DNA from 2 places in the Dactylosporangium sp. CA-139066 genome. Region 1 is predicted to be linked to the other one. Evidence: riboswitches for the same ligand, from Rfam matches in the RefSeq annotation. Region 1 holds a riboswitch; the other holds the start of a gene.

Region 1 (3,200 bases):
CGATCTGGGTGTCGGCGACGCTGTCGATCGTGGCCGGTCCGCCGGGCTTCGGCATCCTGCAGGTCCACGACATCACCGGCCGCAAGGCGACCGAGGCCGACCTCGTCCGCCGCGCCCTCCGCGACCCGCTGACCGGCCTGGCCAACCGCGACGCCCTGGCCGCGCCGCTGGCCGCCGCGATCCGCCGGGCCCAGGCCGGGCTCGGCGTCAGCGCGCTGCTGTTCTGCGACCTCGACGACTTCAAGGCGGTCAACGACACCCTCGGCCACGACGCCGGCGACGCGGTCCTCGTCGCCGTCGCCCAGCGGCTGACCGCGCTGGTCCGCCCCGGCGACACCGTGGCCCGCCTCGGCGGCGACGAGTTCGTGGTCCTCGCCGAGAACCTCGGCGACCTCGCCCGCACGGCGCTGGCCGAGCGGGTCGAGCGGGCCGTGTGCACGCCGGTCATGCACGACGGTCACGTTCTGCGAGTGCGGGTCAGCGTCGGCGTGGCCGTGATCGACGACACGGTTGCCGATGCCGGCGCGGCGCTGCGGATCGCTGACAAGGCGATGTACCAGGTCAAAGGCCATCGACGCGACGAACGGACGACCGCTCAGGTGACCGGTCGGGTGACAGCACACGGTGAGCGTTCAGGTGCGCCGGGTGGGATCCCGTTGCTGCGGCTGGCCGAGGCCGAAACCGCCCAGTAAGGTCGGGTGGTCTGCTCCGGTCGACGGGCGCCAAACGGGTGCCACCGGGCAGGCGCCGTCGAGCCGCACCGTCGAGCCACGCGATCGAATGCGTCGCATGCCTCGATACCGCGGGCCGGGGACCCACGCAGTCCTGGGGTGTATCCGTGACCGAGTCACGGTAGGGCGAATCTTCCCGCCCGAACCCGTCAGCTAACCCGGTAGGCGGCACCGGAAGGAGTACCGCTCGTGCCGTATCTCGATGCTGCTGCTGCGGCCGCCCGCCGCCTTCCTCTCGGACGGGTGATCGCCAGGACGTAATGCCTGGCCGCGTTTTCACGCCGATCGACGCCCAATCGCCGCGCGTCTCCATGGGTGAGCTTTGACCCCTGGGGCCGTGCCGATCCCGCGCGCCCTCTCCCGTGCGTCGTTGTCACCGCGCGTCCCCCTGTGGACGTGCGCTTCGCCGTGCGCTGATTCGCGCCGTCCTGAAGAGGAAACCGCTTACCTTGAAACCTTTACCGCGCCAGTTTCGTCCACGACATCGCCGGCCCGGCCTCATCGTGAAGACCGGGGCCGTGTCCGCCGTCGTCGTCTCGGCCACGCTGCTGGCCACCGGCTCCGCCGGCGCCCCGGCCGTGCACCTGCCGGTCGCCGCCGCAGCCGCGCCCGCCTACCACTACGACGACGCCTCGCTCGTACTGCCGACCGGCACCGCCGCCATCTCGGCCGCGCCGGCCGAACCGATCGCCCCGGCCACGCCGCCGCCGGCACCGCAGCCGCCGCGCCCCGTCGCCGGCCTCGACCAGACCCAGATGAACAACGCCGCCACCATCGTGCGCCAGGGCCGCGCCCAGGGCCTGCCGCAGAAGGCGCTCGTCGTCGCGCTCGCCACCGCGATGCAGGAGAGCGACCTGTACAACGTCGCCAGCCCCGCCGTGCCGTCCTCGCTGAAGCTGCCGCACGACGGCGTCTCCGCGGACCACGACTCGGTCGGGCTGTTCCAGCAGCGCGCGAGCCAGGGCTGGGGCACCGTGGCCGAGCTCATGGACCCGGCGCACTCGGCGATGCTGTTCTACAACGCGCTCATGCAGGTCTCGGGCTGGCAGAGCATGAGCGTCACCGGGGCGGCGCAGGCGGTGCAGCGCTCGGCGTACCCGGGGGCGTACCAGAAGCACGCCGACCGGGCCGCCGAGGTGGTCGCCGCCCTCGCCTGAGCCGCGTTCACCGCGACGGGTCGAGGGTCCAGTCCGCCGGGTCGGGCAGTCGCCGCACGGATGCGGTGAAGTCCGCGCCCAGCGGCTCGAGCCCCTCGGTCTCCCGTCCGTTCACGTGCACGCCGTCCGGGCCGACCATCACGCGGTAACCGCGCCCGGCGTGGCCCGGCGGCGGCACGTACGCCTTGTCGCTGAGGATCAGCACCGTGGTCCCGCCGCCGGGGCCGGGTCCCTCGGTGATCCGGTCGACGCCGATCAGCACCAGCGGCGCCGGCACAGCAACGCGCACGCCGGCCGCGAACGGGCGCCGGCCCGCGGTGCCGAGCGTTGCGGCGATGTGCCGCCACATGGCGCGGTTCTCGGCCAGGGTGCCCGGGGCCTCGCCCTCCACGGTGGCGTACGACCCCGGCGCCCACTGCCACAGCAGCCCGTTGCGATCGGGGCGCACGTGCGTGTCACCCGGGGCGCGGTGGGTCTCGACCGTGTACCAGGACGCGTCGCCCGAGCCCAGCGCGGGCGCGGCGCTCGTGCTGACGGCGAGCTGGTTGGGGTCCCCGGCCGTGGCCGGGTCGAGCCAGCGGGGCATGAAGCCGTTGGCGTACAGCGTGATGGTGAGGTCGGTTGCGTCGAACTTGCCGCCGTCGTCGGTGTAGGACACCGACTGCACGGCCGCCCACAGCAGCGGGTCGGGGTCCTCGCGTACGCCGTCGGGCAGCCACCCCGGCGCGATGCGCAGCAGCAGGATCGGGTCGAACCCGCCCGCGGTCCGGTGCGCCGGCGAGGCGCTCGCGGCCGCCGCGGGCGGACCGGCCGGCGGCCCGTCCGCAGTGCCGGGCGCGGAGCGCAGGCCGAGCGCGGCCGTGCCGGTCACCGCCAGCACGGCGACCGCGGCCGCGACACCGGCTGCCGCCCGCTGCCGCGCCCGCCGGTGGTTGCCGTCGGCGACCACGCGGCCGAGGTCGACGCGCGAGGGCGGGGCCTCCTCGCCGGCGTGCATGAGCAGGCGCAGGCCGTTCTCGTTCATCGTGTCCTCCCCTGGTCGAGTGGCGCGGGCGCCAGCAGGCGCCGCATCGCCTGCAGACCCGCGGAAGTCTGGCTTTTCACGGTGCCGGGGGCGCAGCGCAGCGCCTCCGCGGTCTGTTCGACGGACATGTCGCAGTAGAACCGCAGCACCAGGACCGCGCGCTGGCGCGGCGGCAGCTCGGCCAGGGCGCCGCGCAGGTCGAGCCCGTCGGCCACCGACTGCAGCGCGGCATCGTCGACCGGCCGGTCGGGCAGGCGCTCGACCAGCCGGACGCGGGCCGCCCAGCCG
Region 2 (3,200 bases), 5.5 Mb from region 1:
CCCCTGGTCGTAGCTCCACCCGACGCGGGTGCCGGTGACGTGGTTGTGGGCGTACTGCCCGTAGGTGTTGGCCAGCGCGGTGCGGTCGGCGGCCGGCGTCGACGTGGTCGTGGGCAGCAGCGCGACCGAGAAGTAGTCCTTGCCGGCCAGCGTCGAGGTGATGCTGGCGCCGCTGACGGTCCAGGTGGCGCCCGTCGGCGCGTACGCCATGTAGTCGTGGCCGCGGACGGTGAACCCGACCCGGTTGCCGCTGTTGGACCACACCGCCGGGGCGCCGCCGAACGTGAGCTGGGCGTTGCCGCCGCTCGTGCGGGCGTAGACGAACGGCAGGCCGTGGCCGATGGTGGTGCGCAGCGTGCGGGCGCCGTCGGACCAGCTCGGCGTGACGGTCCAGTCGGTCCAGCCGTCCACCAGGGTGTTCGGCGCGTTGAGGCCGGTCACGCCGATCGTGAACTCGGTGGTGTACGGGTAGTGGTACTCCCCGACGCCGGTGGCGGTGCCGGAGATGGCGGCGTCGGTGGTGTAGGAGACGCCGAGGCCGCCGGCGGAGGGCTGGAAGGCCATCGGGTGGGCCTGCAGCGGCGAGGAGTAGTTGCAGTCGGTGCGCTTGAACAGCAGCGACGACCACCAGTCGTTCGTCGGCACCGCGCCGGCGGGGGCGTTGGCGGTGACGTACTGGCGGGGGTTGGTCGCGATGCTGCCGCACCCGGTCGGGCCGCTGGTGCCGGCCGGCGCGGTGGTGGCGTAGCTGCCGGAGCCGAGGGTGGCGGCCTCGGCGTTGGTCAATGCGACGAAGGTCAGGGCGGTGGCGACGAGGGCAACGGCGATGGCACCGGCCGCGGCGGGTCGTCCTCGGGCAAGACGCATGGCATGGACTCCGTGATGAGAGTGGCGGTCACTGCGGGGTCCCTGGGAATGATGCGCACCAATTGTGACCAGTGTCAATGGTGAGTTTTCAGAGAGCGCTCTCAATCTGTGGCATGAGCTGCTCAAACATGCTGAGAGCGCTCTCGTCCGGAGAAACCCGGTGGACGGCGACGGCGGCGGGCGGGCAGGGTCGGGGCATGCGACAGGACGAGATCTGGGACGCTGAGGTGGCCGCGGCCTACGACACACCCGGCGCCGGCATGTTCGCGCCCGAGGCGGTGGACCCGGTCGTCGAGCGGCTCGCCGCGCTCGCCGGCGGCGGGCGGGCGCTGGAGTTCGCGATCGGCACCGGGCGCATCGCCGTGCCGCTGGCCGCGCGGGGCGTGCCCGTGACCGGGATCGAGCTGTCCCGGCCGATGCTCGAGCGGCTGCGGGCGAAGGCGGACGAGGCGGCGATCCCGGTCGTCGTCGGCGACATGGCCACGACCCGGGCGCCCGGCGAGTACAGCCTGGTGTACCTGGTCTTCAACACCATCTCCAACCTGGTCACGCAGGACGAGCAGGTCGCCTGCTTCGCCAACGCGGCCGCGCACCTCGGGCCCGGCGGCCGGTTCGTGGTGGAGCTGGAGGTGCCGGCGCTGCGCGTGCTGCCGCCGGGCCAGCCGGCCACGGTGTTCGCGGCCGAGCCCGGCTACCTCGGCATCGACACGTACGACCCGCTGCACCAGATCCTCGTGTCGCACCACGTCCGCTTCGACGACTCGCGGCAGGCGCGCGTGACGCGCAGCCCGCACCGCTACATCTGGCCGTCCGAAATGGACCTCATGGCCCGGCTGGCCGGCCTCGAGCTGGAGTCCCGGCACGCGGACTGGGCGGGCGCGTCGTTCACCGCGGAGTCCACCACGCACGTGTCGGTCTACCGCCGACCGTAAGGCGCGACCGCGTTTTGCCTGGTGGCAGTATCTTTTACCCTCTTGGCAGGGGCGGTACCGACCAGTAATGTCACCTCGTCCGCGCCGGTCCCCTCGCCGTGAATGCCCGGCCCCGGCCGCGGACCCGCCGAGTCGCGCATGCGAGCCGGGGACCCATGCGTCCCGGGGTGAATCCGTCGGCCATGTGGCCGTGGTAGGGCGAGCTTCCCGCCCGAATCCGTCAGCTAACCCGGTAGGCGGCACCGGAAGGAGTTCTTCTGTTGCGCCTGCAACTGGCCGACGTACGTCACCACCTCGCCTCGCTGCGCCGCCCCCTGCCCGCCGTACTGGGCACCGCCGCGCTCGCCGTCGTCTCGATCGGGACCGCGGCCATGCTCAACCAGTCCCCCGAGCCGGCCGACGCGCACGTCACGGGAGCCGCCGCCGCCCTCAGCACCGCCGCGCCCGAGCGCCCGGCGGCGCCGGCCGAGGCGGCCAAGCCCGACCCGCTGCTGCTGGCGCCGGAGGCGAAGGAGGTGAGCTACGACTTCCAGTTCCAGCCGAACTTCTACTTCTGTGGCCCCGCCTCCACGCGGATCGCCCTGTCGTCCAGCGTCAACGCCCCGTCGCAGAGCGACCTGGCCGGGCTGCTCGGCACCACGGTCAACGGCACCAACTCCGCCCAGGACACCACTCGGGCGCTCAACCAGGTGCTGGGCCGCGACGCGTACCAGACCCACTGGATCCCCGGCCAGCGCGCGAGCGGCGCCCAGGCCGAGCAGCTGCAGCGCGACGTCGTGCGCGCCATCGGCGAGGGCCGCGGCGTCGTGGCCAACATCGTCGGCGGCGCCACGGACGTGACGGGCCGGTACCACGAGTTCGGCGGCGGCCACTACATCTCGATCATCGGCTACCGCGACCGCGGCCGCGCCGTCGAGATCGCCGACCCGTCGGGCATGTTCGGCCCGCGCACCTACTGGATGGAAACGTATCCGATGGCCAACTGGGTCGCCAGCCGCGGCTACTCGGCCTGACCATCACCTGCTCGACCCGGATGACGCCGGCCTGACGCGGCGGGTGGCGGTCACGCCGTACGGCGTGACCGCCACCGTTGCGCGACGTCCGTCAGCCGGCGGCGATGCAGAACGGGTGGCCGGCCGGGTCGAGCAGGACCAGCCAGCCCCCGTCGCCCGGCTGGAACTGCGGCCGCGTCGCCCCCGACGCCACCAGCTCGGCGGCGGCGCGCTCGACGTCGTCGACCTTGAGGTCCAGGTGGGCCTGCTTGGCGTCGTCGGGCCAGCCCGGCGCCCGGTAGCCGGCGACGCGCTGGAACGCCAGCTGGACCGGGCCCCCGTCGCCGAGGTACACGAAGTCGTCGTCGGCGGAGGCCACCTCCCATCCGGTCGCCTTGCGGTAGAACTC

Evidence for each region. Region 1 has a riboswitch for cyclic di-AMP ahead of ACQEVU_RS01830 (hypothetical protein). Riboswitches for the same ligand answer to the same signal wherever they lie in the genome.
Region 2: linked by a shared signal. The riboswitch ahead of ACQEVU_RS26960 (C39 family peptidase) and the one ahead of ACQEVU_RS01830 (hypothetical protein) in region 1 are both predicted to bind cyclic di-AMP.

The regions. Positions count from the first base shown of each region.
Region 1 covers NZ_JBNJNH010000001.1:383,941-387,140, forward strand. The annotation lists gene ACQEVU_RS01825 (diguanylate cyclase domain-containing protein) at 1-692, shown strand, start outside; cyclic di-AMP (ydaO/yuaA leader) riboswitch at 781-914, shown strand; gene ACQEVU_RS01830 (hypothetical protein) at 1,250-1,888, shown strand; gene ACQEVU_RS01835 (hypothetical protein) at 1,896-2,912, opposite strand; gene ACQEVU_RS01840 (SigE family RNA polymerase sigma factor) at 2,909-3,200, opposite strand, start outside.
Region 2 covers NZ_JBNJNH010000001.1:5,873,818-5,877,017, forward strand. The annotation lists gene ACQEVU_RS26950 (glycosyl hydrolase) at 1-867, opposite strand, end outside; gene ACQEVU_RS26955 (class I SAM-dependent DNA methyltransferase) at 1,065-1,799, shown strand; cyclic di-AMP (ydaO/yuaA leader) riboswitch at 1,915-2,053, shown strand; gene ACQEVU_RS26960 (C39 family peptidase) at 2,060-2,812, shown strand; gene ACQEVU_RS26965 (VOC family protein) at 2,904-3,200, opposite strand, start outside.